DNA from 3 places in the Shewanella sp. A22 genome. Region 2 is predicted to be linked to each of the others. Evidence: predicted binding sites of a transcription regulator. Region 2 holds the regulator's gene; each other region holds the start of a gene.
The links. The regulator sigma-54, encoded in region 2, starts transcription at its own class of promoters, with help from an activator protein. The targets are predictions, from matches to a motif close to GTTGGCACGNNNNTNGNNT.

Region 1 (4,470 bases), on a different contig from region 2:
GCTAGCAATATGCCCGGTGCGAGTCATGGTATGCCACTGATCTCGGCTGCGGCCAGTATTTAATAACAGCGTGTGATTCGGCAATAATTGCTGCGATACATTAGCGGCTGGCGCGACAAACTGAGCTTTACCCGTTGCAGTAGCAAATACACTTAGGCCGAAAACACGCACGTTTTGTTGACCAATTTGAGTTGCTGAAGCAATAGGCCATTGCGTCGGTGCCAATGCATCATATTGTGCTTTGGATAATTCTGTTAGCCCAGTAAGATCAAACACCTTAGTTGGAAAAACCTGTTTAACCTTAGCCGATAGGGCTGCAAATTCGCTAAATATGCTGGCATTGTCATCAAACTCAAAACCCTCGAAGCCCATTTTGTTAGCTACTTGGCTAACGGCCCACCAATCTGGTTTAGCTTGCCCTTTGGCTGTGATAAAACCGCGTTGACGAGTAATAGTGCGTTCACTATTAGTGACGGTACCGCATTTTTCGGACCAACCTTGTGCGGGGAGTAATACATCAGCAAGTTTAGCGGTATCAGAATCAGGGCTGATTTCAGACACTACCACAAAAGGACAATCTGCTAATGCTCGTGCAATTTTTTCACTGTTGGGTAAAGACACCACTGGATTGGTACCCATAATCCAAATCGCTTTGATTTTACCTTCGGCAAGGGCATCAAACATCTCAACTGCAGCTAATCCTTTTTGATCCGCAACACTATCAACTTTCCAAAAATCAGCTAATAACTGCTGCTCCGGTTGTGAAAAACCCATATGGCATGCTAACTGAGTGGCCAACCCACCAACCTCACGACCGCCCATGGCATTAGGCTGCCCTGTTAACGAAAAAAAACCGCAACCTGCTTGTCCAATATGCCCTAACGCGAGGTGGCAGTTAATCATCGCATTGGTTGCATCGGTACCAATAGTTGACTGGTTAACCCCCTGACAAGATGCCGTAAGCACTTTGTTATTGGTGGTCACGAGTTGATAAAATTGCATCAGTTTGGTAACAGATACGCCGACTTGCGTTGCAAGCTCAGCTAAATTGGCACTTAATTGTTGCGCCTGCAAAACCACAGTATAAAAGCCTTCTGTATGTTCAACAATATACGCGTGGTCGACACGATTTTGATCTGCTAGGTAACCGAGTAAGCCATGAAATAATGTTAAATCAGCACCCGGTTTAATGGCTAAATGTAAGTCAGCTTGTTTAGCTGTGGCTGTTGATAACGGGTCGATCACCACTAACTGAGCATTATTGGCTTTTTTTGCTGCTAGAATTCGTTGAAAAAGAACGGGATGAGTCCAAGCAGTATTGGCCCCCACAAGTACAATCACATCCGCTTGCTCTAGGTCGTCATAACATCCAGGAACAACATCTTCACCAAAGGCACGCTGCATTGCGCTCACCGCTGACGACATACACAACCGTGAGTTAGTATCGACATTAGCCGTTTTTAAAAAGCCTTTAGCAAACTTGTTGGCAACATAATAATCTTCAGTGAGTAATTGGCCAGAAAGATACAGTGCGACTGAATCTGGACCATGTTCTGCAATGGTTTGCGCAAAGGTATCAGCAATTAAGGTGTTTGCCTTGTCCCAATCAAGTGGCATACCTGACCGAAGTTTGGGGTAACGCAGTACATTGGGTTGAGCTAAACTGTCGAGTAATCGCTCACCTTTGGCACATAAATGACCATAATTAGCAGGATGCTTGTTGTCACCGCCTAGTACTAAATCTGCAACATCGACATCCGCCCAATCCGCTTTATTTGAAGACACGCTCACGCCGCATCCGACACCACAATAAGCACAACTTGATTGGACTACTGGCATACATCTACCCTTTCACTTTGACTATTTACATGGGTAAGGTATTGCGAAAGCTGTGCCAGAAAATTAACTTGCTGATTTTAAATAGAAATGGATATTTACAACGATAAAAGGTTACAACATTTGCGCAACAAAAGTGCACGCCTTGCGCAATTATGTTGCGCATCTGGTTGAAATACAACACATTTTAATACCTATAAAGAGGTATACTCATTTAATGTTAAGTGACAAACTCGACGTTCAGAAACAAAAATACCGACATTACGTCGGTATTTTTCAGGTTTCTAAAGAAGCTTATTTTGCAACACGACCATCATCATGGCATGTATCACATGTTGGCTTTTCACCTACTTTGGCTTCATGTGGTGCATGGCAATCTGCACACATCAACATTCCATCATGGGGCTTATGGTTATCGTCCATTTCAGCAAGTGAACCATGACAACTTTGACATTGTTCGAATTCATATGCGCCATCTGTTGATGGTTCCCCATCTGCATGACAGTTTTCACAGCCACCCATTTCAACATGAAACTCTGCGAGGGTCTCATCAGCAGCAAATGATGTAGAAGACATCATCATTACTGCGAAACCTACCGCAAACAATGCGCTTAGTAGTTTATTGTTCACTATTCATTTCTCCAATTTAGTGTGTGTCCGCATTCTTGTTATATGACGCAGATCAGCACACTTCAGCACGACACTTTACTTAGTAGTTTACTCACAACTTAGTTTTGAAATTACTCATCAACATATAGATATAAGACTATTATTGACTGGCAATATAAACGTAGTTTAGCAATCCACTTTAAGCAAAATTAATTTAGATTCTGCAATAATAGCAGTGTTAACAATCGGAATGTGTGCGCTACATCATGTAAATTGATGGTTTTTATTGAATAACGCTATTTGCACAGCCCTTAACCATTAATACCAAAAAAACGAATGTTATAGATATTAACTACGCGTCTTCTCTAAACGAGCCAGTAAACTTGAGGTATCCCAACGGTTGCCTTTCATCGCCTGAACTTCTGAATAAAATTGATCGACTAATGCTGTCACAGGTAAATGACTACCGTTTCTGCGCGCTTCATCCAGAGCGATACCTAAATCTTTACGCATCCAATCTATCGCAAAACCGAAATCGTATTTACCATGCCACATGGTTTGATAACGATTTTCCATCTGCCAACTTTGTGCAGCGCCTTTACTAATGACTTCAATCACTTTCAAGCCATCTAAACCAGCACTCTTAGCAAAATGGAGTCCTTCAGCTAAGCCTTGCACAACACCAGCAATGCAAATTTGATTAACCATTTTGGTTAGCTGGCCAGCTCCTACAGGACCTAACAGTTCAGCACAACGGCTATAAGCAGCGATAACCGGTTTTACCGTATCAAAATGAGCTTGTTCACCCCCCATCATCACCGTCAACACGCCATTTTCAGCCCCGGCTTGACCACCTGAAACAGGCGCATCCATAAAGGCTATCTGAAATGACTCAATCTGTTCGGCAATTTCACGTGCTACATCCGCAGACGCCGTAGTATGGTCTACCAAGATAGAACCTGCATGCATACCATGCACAACACCCTGTTCACCTAATACCACTTGACGCAGGTCATCGTCATTACCTACACAGGTAAAGACAATGTCTTGCCCTTTAGCGGCATCTTTTGGTGTTGCGGCATACTTGCCGCCATATTGTTCTACCCACTGTTTAGCTTTAGCCTCAGTACGGTTATACACTGTAACGTCATGCCCTTGCTTAACTAAATGGCCAGCCATGGGGAACCCCATTACGCCTAAACCAATAAATGCTACCTTAGCCATAATTTCCTCTTATTTATTCAACTGAAGGTTTAACGTGAGCTTCCATTTCAGCCCCAATGCGCTTACGCATATCCATTAAACGTAAAGCGGCGTCACGTAAACGAATGTCATCGGCAGTTTGTGGGAGCCATTCAGGCACTGTTGTCGGCGTTCCGTCATCGTCGACAGCGACCATTATCACAATACAATGCGTGGTTAAGTGACGTTCTGACTCCTTCGGATCGCCAGCTTTAACGTCAATGGCAATATGCATCGAAGTCGTACCGGTATAAATGACTTTACCTGTTACTTCAACAATATTACCGACAAAAATAGGCTTTACAAACCTGATACCGCCTGCGTAAACCGTTATACAATATTTACCGCTCCATCCTGCAGCAGCGGCATAAGCGGCTAAATCAATCCATTTCATGACTGCCCCACCGTGTACCTTACCACCAAAATTGACATCTGCAGGTTCAGCCAAAAAACGCAATGTAAGCTGTCTATCTTTACCGGCCATAAAGCCTCCAATTCATTCGATGGTGTATCGGAAGTCATCTAAATCGTATCAACGATACACTGAGTACTGTTACAAAAAAAGCGCACTAGGCGCTTTTTTAATTGATGTCAATTAATCCACTTTCTTAAACAATAACGAGCCGTTTGTACCGCCAAAACCAAATGAATTACATAAGGCATAATCAAACTGATGACGACGTGAAGTGTGGGCAACAAAATCTAAGTCGCAACCTTCATCTGGGTTATCTAAGTTGATGGTTGGCGGTACATGTTGGTCGCGCAGTGCAAGTAAAGTAATAA
Region 2 (4,470 bases):
ATCTGCAATATATACTGAACGGTGCTGACCACCAGTACAACCAATTGCGATGGTAAGATAGCTACGATTATTACGTTCTAAATGTGGCATCCAAGTTTCAAATAGGTTTTCAATTTGCCAAATAAACTTATTAACTAATGGCTGACGCCCTAAAAACTCCTGTACGGGTTCGTCTAACCCCGTAAATGGGCGTAGTTCTATTTCCCAATGTGGGTTGGGTAAAAAGCGTACATCAAACATAAAGTCTGCTTCTGTTGGCATGCCGTGTTTAAAGCCAAAAGACTCAAAGTTAATCACTAACTCTTTATCAACACTGCCTAATAAAATTTGCCTAACTTGGTCGCTTAATTCGTAGATATTCAGTGCTGAAGTGTCGATGTAATGGTCTACAATTTTTGCTATCGGCTCAAGTAAACGCCCTTCGAGCTTGATCGCTTCTTGCAGTGAAATGTGATTTTTAGATAACGGATGTAATCGACGAGTTTCGCTGTAACGTTTAAGCAATACTTTGTCATTGGAATTTAAAAAGAAGCTGATAATTTCAGTGTCGTTCTCAAGTAGTGCTAATTGGTCTTGAAGTACTTTACCTTGTTCTGCAATATTGCGTACATCAACGCTAATGGCAACCAGATCATTACTGCCTTTGAGCTGAGCTAATAATGCGCCAATGAGAGGTAAAGGCAAATTATCTACACAATAATATCCTAGATCTTCCAATACTCTTAAGGCTACTGATTTTCCTGAGCCTGAACGTCCCGATACTATGACAAGTTTCATGCAGTAATAACCTGATAAAGTTCTGTTGCGTCGTGAGTTTTACGAAGCTGTTTCAATATTTGCTTATCACTGAGCTTTTGAGCCATGCTTGATAATGTGCTTAAGTGTTGCTGGCACTGATCTGCAGGCACTAATAAAGCAAATAAAATATCCACGGGCTGCTTATCGATAGCATCAAAGGCTATGGCTTCTTCACATTTAATAAATATTGCGATGGGGTGATCGATGGTCGTTAATCGGCCATGAGGTATCGCAATGCCATTTCCTATACCTGTGCTACCCATTTTCTCTCTCGCTAAAAGGCTTTCAAAAACCTCTTGCGAAGACAGGGTTGGGTACTGGGCAGCAACTAAATCGCTGATGAGTTCCAGTACTTTTTTCTTACTGCCCGGTGTGGCACAGGTAGTGCATTCCGGCTGCAGGATGGTACAAAGTTCCATCGTTAGTGTTTTGTATACTTCTCTTTGTGTTTAATTACCTGACGGTCGAGTTTATCGATCAGGGCGTCTATTGCAGCATACATGTCAGTATTTTCTGACATGGCAAAAATCTCAGTGCCACTTAGGGTGATTCTTGCTTCTGCTTTTTGTTGTAATTTTTCTACATTGAGCACAACGTGTACATTATTGATCTGATCTGAGTGTCGTTCAAGCTTTGAAAATTTACCATGAACGTATTCACGTAAAGATTCGGTGATGTCGATATGATGTCCAGATAGATTTATATGCATTAAAAATCCTCCATTACCCTGTAGGTTATAAACTCTTACGTTGGTTTGAGGGCGGTATGAGCATTGCTTCACGGTATTTTGCTATCGTACGACGAGCAACGTTGATACCCTGTTCAGCCAGAAGTTGAGCCATTTTACTGTCACTCAGTGGTTTTTTCTGGTTTTCCGCTGCTACCAGCTTTTTGATAAAAGCACGAATCGCGGTTGATGAGCACTCTCCACCATCGTCGGTACTGACATGGCTAGAGAAGAAGTATTTTAGTTCAAATAGGCCCCGCGGGGTATGCATATACTTTTGTGTTGTTACTCGTGAAATGGTTGATTCGTGCATTTCTACAGCTTCTGCAATATCATTTAATACCATAGGCTTCATGGCTTCTTCACCATATTCAAAAAAGCCTTGCTGAAATTTTACAATGCAGTTTGCCACTTTGAGTAAAGTCTCATTACGACTTTCTATACTTTTTATAAACCATTTAGCCTCTTGCAAGTGGCCACGTATAAATTGGCTGTCAGACGGATTTTTACTGCTTTTCGCCATTGCTGCATATTGCTGATTAACACCAATTTTTGGCATATTATCTGGATTTAATTCTACTACCCAACGGCCATTTTTTTTAAACACGGTGACATCAGGAATGACATACTCATCGTCGACGGCTGTAATGGATAATCCTGGGCGAGGATTGAGTGACTGGATTAGTGCTATGGCATCACGTAATTCATTTTCTTTTAACTTCGTTTTGCGCATTAACAATCTAAAGTCACGTCCAGCAATTAAGTCTAAATAGTCTTTAATTAATAGACGAGCATTATCAATATGGGGGGTGGTATTGGAAAATTGTGCCAATTGAATTAATAGGCATTCACTTAAGTCACGCGCTGCTACACCAACAGGATCAAAGTGTTGGATCCGTTTTAACACCGCTTCAACTTCGTCGAGTTCAACATTTTCATCCCCCATAGCTTCGAGGATATCCTCGGTATTTTGGGTTAAATAGCCTCGTTCATCAATCGCATCAATAATTGCGGTGGCAATGGCAAGATCGGTATCGGAAAACGGTGTGAGGTTTTTTTGCCATTCTAAATGTTCATAAAGACCCTCGGTGGTTTCACCTTGGAATGGCATGTCATCATCACGCATACTAGCGCTACCAGAACCTGACATAGGAGAAGCGGTATACACTTCATCCCATGTAGTATCCATTGCAAGATCATCCATTGTTTCTTTGGTCATGGACTCTGCTGTATCGACAGTAGAGGTGTCTTTTTCAATGTTGACGATGCTGTTGTCACTAAAGTCTGTATCTGCTTGATCTCGACTTTCTTTGGCTGTGTCCTTTGCATCAGAAAACTCATCTTCTATTTCAAGCAATGGGTTTGAGTCTAATGCTTGCTGGATTTCTTGCTGTAGCTCCAATGACGATAACTGCAGTAGGCGAATAGCCTGCTGCAGTTGGGGGGTCATGGTTAAGTGTTGACCCATTTTGAGTTGGAGTGACGCTTTCATTTACCGCTTATCCCTAGATGATTTTCATAAAATGACAATCTCGAAAAACTGTTATGGATTATCACGTACATCAATGACACTTATAGCTATTTAGATATCGTTCAACGAAATGAGTTAGATAGGTTAAAAAGCCACTAAAGTAACTATAGCTTGAATTGTTCACCTAAGTACACAGCGCGAACTTGCTGATTGCTTAATATCTCATCAGGTGTGCCTTCGGCGATTAAATTACCTTGGCTAACAATATAGGCCCGTTCACAAACATCGAGTGTTTCACGTACATTATGGTCGGTAATCAATACCCCCAGCCCACGGCTTTTAAGCTGTTGGATAATTTTTTTAATGTCGATAACCGATATTGGGTCGACACCAGCAAAGGGTTCGTCGAGCAAAATAAATTTGGGGTTGGCTGCTAATGCGCGTGCAATTTCAACTCGGCGTCGTTCACCACCCGATAACGACATACCTTGACTGTCTCGAATATGAGTAATATGAAACTCTTCCAATAAATGTTCGAGTTGTTCAATACGCTGGTCTGTGTTGAGTTCTTTACGAGTTTGCAACACAGCCATAATATTGTCATATACTGTCAGCTTGCGGAAAATACTGGCTTCTTGTGGTAAGTAACCAATCCCTTTGCGGGCGCGAAGGTGCATAGGGTCGGCGGTGAGGTCATCATTATCAATTAGGATCCGACCTTTATCGCTTTTGACTAACCCAACAACCATATAAAATGTGGTTGTTTTACCTGCGCCATTGGGGCCTAAAAGACCCACAATTTGGCCCGTTTTAACCGTTAAACTCACATCTTTTACAACTTGACGGGCTTTATAGCTTTTAGCTAGATTTTCAGCGGTTAAGGTTATTTGGGTCATTGTTTGATCTGCTTGTTTACTGGAATTTCTGGGAGCTTTTGTTTTGGTGCTGTTTCGTCTTGGAAATTCTCAGGTTGAATAATAGTGATTACGCGATCTTGGCCTTTGCCAGTACTTTCTGCAATCAGCTCTTGAGCATTGATGTTGTATTTAATTCGATTACCTGTAACTTGGCTACCGGATTGATCAAGTTTGGCATTACCGGTTAATGTGAGTGTGGTAGTGGCAAGATCATAGGTTATTTCGTCAGCGCTAGCGGTACCAATTTGACCATCGTCTAACTCTTGTGAAAATGTGGCTGGTTTTCCCGTGGCGATAAGCTTTTTACTTGTGCTATTTTCAGGGGTGAACGCTCGTAGTTGATCGGCATTGATAGTAATGCTGCCTTGCACAATTTTAACTGGACCATTAAAAACGATTTGGTTATTTTTAATGTCAGCAAATTGGCTCACCGCGGCAATTTTTAACTCTTGTTTAAGATCATCTTGTTTTGCCATTGCAGGCAAACTCAGCATGCAAAGAATGCCACTTAATAGTATGACGTTGGCGTGAGTATGGAGACGATTAATGTGGCTCAT
Region 3 (4,470 bases), on a different contig from region 2:
AAGATACCAATAATTTGATTGAAATATGAAAAAGACTATTGCTATATGCAAACACTCAGTATATTATCCAACAAGATTTAGTTTTCTTGTTAATTTTGGTTACCTACCTGTAAGTCTGCTCAACTTCACTTCGTAAATAAACCCAAAACAAGCTTCTGTACATCGTTTTTGATTTTCAATTGATTGCTGTTGATATGTTTATGTCTATCCACGTAATCTTGTTGTCATAAAACTATGGTTAACTTATAAAATGAAGTACTAAAATAGATATTAAGACTCTTAAAATATGTCACAACATCAATATTGTTAACATAAAATAGACCTTAATCAACTATTTACATAACAGTACTTGATTAGTGAGTTAAAGATAGGTTAAGTTAAATCTCGACACATTCATCTTTTGCAACACTAAAAATGCCAAGGATATTTTATTGAACAATTTTCTCACCTAAGGGTGAATATACAAGAAGGAGTGTGACCAATGTCATACAACATGAATGGACACGAAATTTCAGTTAACTTCCCAGTTAATTCAATTTCGTCAAACAAAAACTCAATTGCTTTTACCGATAGCCTAGGTAAAAACAAAAAAACATTTTCAAAGCGTATTGAAGCATTAAACTTCATGAAATGGTTAATTTCTGCCAATAAGTAATATTCTTAACGCTTTGCGTTAATCATTTGCTCTGTTATTTAATAAACTCATTTCTCGGTATTCTCCTCTCACTTACCGAATGTTTATTAAAGCAGAGCAAAATGAATGACAACCAATATTTTCGAGTGATTTTTCATTTTTTACATTCAACATCATTGCACCAAACATCAACCAGTTAAATAAACCTACCCCACAGGATCAAATTGTGTGTGTAAACTTACGTTGGTATCTCGATAACATTGTTTGATTTCCTAATAAACCACCTTGATGTATATATAAAATATCTTTAGCAAATGTAGGATGATTAGATAAATAATGCTTAAGCACTAAAAATCCAACCGGATCATACAGTAATTCAAATTCAATCCCTGACTGACATACTGTTTGCCACATATCAAAACAACGTCGCGATAACTTTCCAAAATGATATTTATGACCATCATTAATAATGGTTGGGTAATACATTTCATCAACTAACTCTGAGAATTGTTGACGTAAATATTCATCTCCCCCTACGGTGCTGCAAGTTATGACCTCAATGGTAAATGCATCCATTATTGCTAATTGAGCTAACTGTTGGATTAATTGCTTATTTAAATAAGCAGCAGTAGTCCCCGTACCTGAGGGTAAAAAAACCATTAGTTTTTTTTTCTGTTGTTCTTGTGCCCATTGAATTATTTCAGCAGCCAGTTGTGCGATCCCAGTTTCAGCATACTGACAACGTCCACCTTCTGGAATATACAATAAATGCTTTTTATCAGCGTAGATGGGATCTGATGACACAATATATTGCATCGCATCATTTAAATGCATACCAGCAAGATTTTCTGCATAAGCCAAATTGCCAATATCAATAATATTAGCGCCATTTTGTACTGCGGCAGCATAATTACCTTGTGGGTTTTGCAATAAAAAATCATTGATATGACTGACATAATAATTAAACGTCCAGCCTTGCTGCTTAGCAAGCACTGACATTGAATATAATGAATTAGCCTGCGCCGACCCCGAAGCCACTAATTGAGTAACATGCGAGTAATCATGATGTAAAAAATGATAAAACTTACGTGCTTTATTACCACTAAAATCAGGATGTAATAAATCATCCCGTTTGACATAGATAATCTGTCTGCCAAAGTTCATTGGCTGTACTGGGCTTATCGAAAACATGAATTGTCTCAATCAACTGTAATATGAGCATTTTAACTAAAAAATGACAAATCTCATCGATTCATTTGTATTAATGATGACCAACAGATCGAACTAAGTGTGTAAAATGACACTTTAACTCATAAAATCAACAGCTTAAAAACATGGCATGAATATCGCTATATATTAATCATTATTGACTCTTGATAGGAATGAAAATGTCACTTTTACGCTTAATCTTTAATATTGCTTGGTTTTTAATGGGTGGATTTATTATGGGCCTCGCTTGGTGGTTTGTGGGAGCATTATGCTTTATCAGTATCATAGGCATACCATTCGGGCGAGCATGTTTTGTTATTGGCGAATTGGCATTCTGGCCATTTGGGCAAGAAACAGTTAATCGTAAACACGTTTCTGGTGAAGAAGACATTGGTACTGGCACGTTGGGGACTCTGGGGAACGTAGTGTGGTTTTTATGCTTTGGTATTTGGCTTGCCATTGGTCACTTAGCACATGCCTTAGCCTGTTTTGTCACCATTATAGGTATTCCTTTTGCGATGCAGCATATTAAATTGGCCCTATTAAGTTTAACCCCGATTGGTCAAACCGTTATTGCCAAGCCGACCTATTAATAATAGTGTTAATCTTAGACATGTAAATCTTATAAAAAAGCCGATAACTTTATGTTGTCGGCTTCTTTATTAAAAACTAATTATTAATGCCTTCGCTATGGCAAAATAAAGTTAGTTAATCATTCGGCCTATGCCGCCAAGGACAGAACCTTCACCTTGGTCTTTACCACCACTAGAAGGTGCATGAGCAATAATTCTGTCAGCCATTCGAGAAAACGGTAAGCTTTGTAACCACACTGTGCCATGGCCTTGTAAGGTCGCAAGAAACAAACCTTCACCGCCAAACACCATTGACTTTAATGAACCTGCACGTTGAATGTCGTAATCGATACCAGGCGTAAATCCAACTAAACAACCCGTATCCACCCGCAATGTCTCACCATGTAATTCTTTTTTTATCAGTGTCCCACCTGCATGCACAAACGCCATACCGTCACCTTTTAAGCTTTGTAAAATAAACCCTTCACCACCAAAAAAACCGGTGCCTAAACGTTTATTAAATTTCATACTCACTTGAGTACCTAATGCGGCCGCTAAAAAGCTGTCTTTTTGGCAGATAAGTTCGCCTTGATGCTCGGATAAGTCAATCGCCAAAATAGTGCCAGGAAACGGTGCGGCAAATGCCACTTTGCGTTTCTGTTGTCCTTCATTAGTAAAGTGAGTCATAAAAATACCCTCACCTGAAATGGCGCGTTTACCCGCACCAAGTAACTTACCAAAAAAACCTGACTCTGGTTCTGAACCATCACCCATTTTAGCCTCAAACATAATGTCTTCTTCGAGGTATGTCATGGCGCCCGCTTCAGCAATAACAGCCTCATGCGGATCTAGCTCAATTTCCACTAACTGCATGCTTGAGCCTATGATTTCATAGTCTACTTCGTGGCATTTTCTAGTCATTTATCGCTCCTTAAAAATGGGGTAAGAGTAAAATTGAATCGCAATTGGATAATTGTATGGATTTAGGTTAACAAGATGTTGACGATTTGCCCATGTCTACTTTGCTGCAAAATATTTCGTAGGAATTGATAAGATTAGACTTGTTAACCAAGTCCTGCTCCACTTAATCCTGATTGATGCTGTTGATACGTAGTAAACTCTTGCAGAATAAGTTCGGTAAATAGTTGCCCTGCTCGCCCAAGCGGACGTTCAAGTGTGGACACTAATTGCGGTGTAAAACTAAACCGGTTACCGCCAATAAAATCGACTTCAATCAGTTGCCCTTGATGTAATTCTTCAGCAATTAAAAATTCCGGCATCCAACCAAAACCTAATCCTTTTAACAACGCATTTTTCTTCATAATAAAACCTGAAAGATAGAATACTTTGTCTCCACCGAATTGCATTTCATCTCGGTCACGTTTACCTGGAGATGAGTCTTCAATGGTTAACTCAACATGTTGCTGTAACTCCGGCAAACTAATGGCCTTTAACTGACTTAAAGGATGTTTTGATGATGCCACTAACACGCTAGTGATAGTGGGTAATGACATAGGGTGATACGAAGGACCTGTACGATAATCCTTCACGAGCATCAAATCAGCTTGGTCGCGTTCAAAGCGATGCTGCACTCCGCCAAGAAACTCCATATTGAGTTGAATTTTAGTAGGAATATTATGTTCAGACATGCGCTTAAGGGCGGTCATGATCGGCTCCATCGGCAAAGCACCGTCTATCACTAACTCAAGCTTAGGCTCCCACCCCTGACTAAAGCGGCTTGCAAGATGTTCAATATTGGCTAAATGCTGTAATAAACGCTGACCTTCAGCCAAAATCACCTTACCTTCGGGTGTTAACTCAGCACGATAATGATCTCGATTAAATAATGTCACACCGAGATGTTGCTCCAGTTTTTTAACCTGATAGCTTACCGCCGATTGTGCCTTGTGTAACCGCATTGAAGCTTTTGAAAAACTTCCTTCCTCAACAAGTACTTGCAGTACATTAAAGGCATCGATATCTATACGCATAAGATTTCCACTGTCCCGTTATCCATACACAAATGTAAAGCTAACATAACAATCTAAAAAATTG

Region 1: ACWXWT_RS07150 (nitrate reductase) is a predicted target of sigma-54. The motif match lies at 1,881-1,899, and genes of this name have one in related genera.
Region 3: ACWXWT_RS10040 (YccF domain-containing protein) is a predicted target of sigma-54. The motif match lies at 1,968-1,986, and genes of this name have one in related genera.

The regions. Positions count from the first base shown of each region.
Region 1 covers NZ_JBSQBN010000027.1:17,691-22,160, reverse strand. Annotated here, with positions in the region: gene ACWXWT_RS07150 (nitrate reductase) at 1-1,839, opposite strand, end outside; gene cctA (tetraheme c-type cytochrome CctA) at 2,131-2,466, opposite strand; gene ACWXWT_RS07140 (NAD(P)-dependent oxidoreductase) at 2,794-3,669, opposite strand; gene ACWXWT_RS07135 (acyl-CoA thioesterase) at 3,683-4,171, opposite strand; gene fabF (beta-ketoacyl-ACP synthase II) at 4,283-4,470, opposite strand, start outside.
Region 2 covers NZ_JBSQBN010000094.1:13,372-17,841, reverse strand. Annotated here, with positions in the region: gene rapZ (RNase adapter RapZ) at 1-777, opposite strand, end outside; gene ptsN (PTS IIA-like nitrogen regulatory protein PtsN) at 774-1,217, opposite strand; gene hpf (ribosome hibernation-promoting factor, HPF/YfiA family) at 1,220-1,507, opposite strand; gene ACWXWT_RS15295 (RNA polymerase factor sigma-54) at 1,533-3,017, opposite strand; gene lptB (LPS export ABC transporter ATP-binding protein) at 3,161-3,892, opposite strand; gene lptA (lipopolysaccharide transport periplasmic protein LptA) at 3,889-4,470, opposite strand; gene lptC (LPS export ABC transporter periplasmic protein LptC) at 4,457-4,470, opposite strand, start outside.
Region 3 covers NZ_JBSQBN010000044.1:10,696-15,165, forward strand. Annotated here, with positions in the region: gene ACWXWT_RS10030 (hypothetical protein) at 482-655, shown strand; gene ACWXWT_RS10035 (1-aminocyclopropane-1-carboxylate deaminase/D-cysteine desulfhydrase) at 854-1,825, opposite strand; gene ACWXWT_RS10040 (YccF domain-containing protein) at 2,023-2,436, shown strand; gene ACWXWT_RS10045 (TIGR00266 family protein) at 2,548-3,336, opposite strand; gene ACWXWT_RS10050 (LysR family transcriptional regulator) at 3,480-4,406, opposite strand.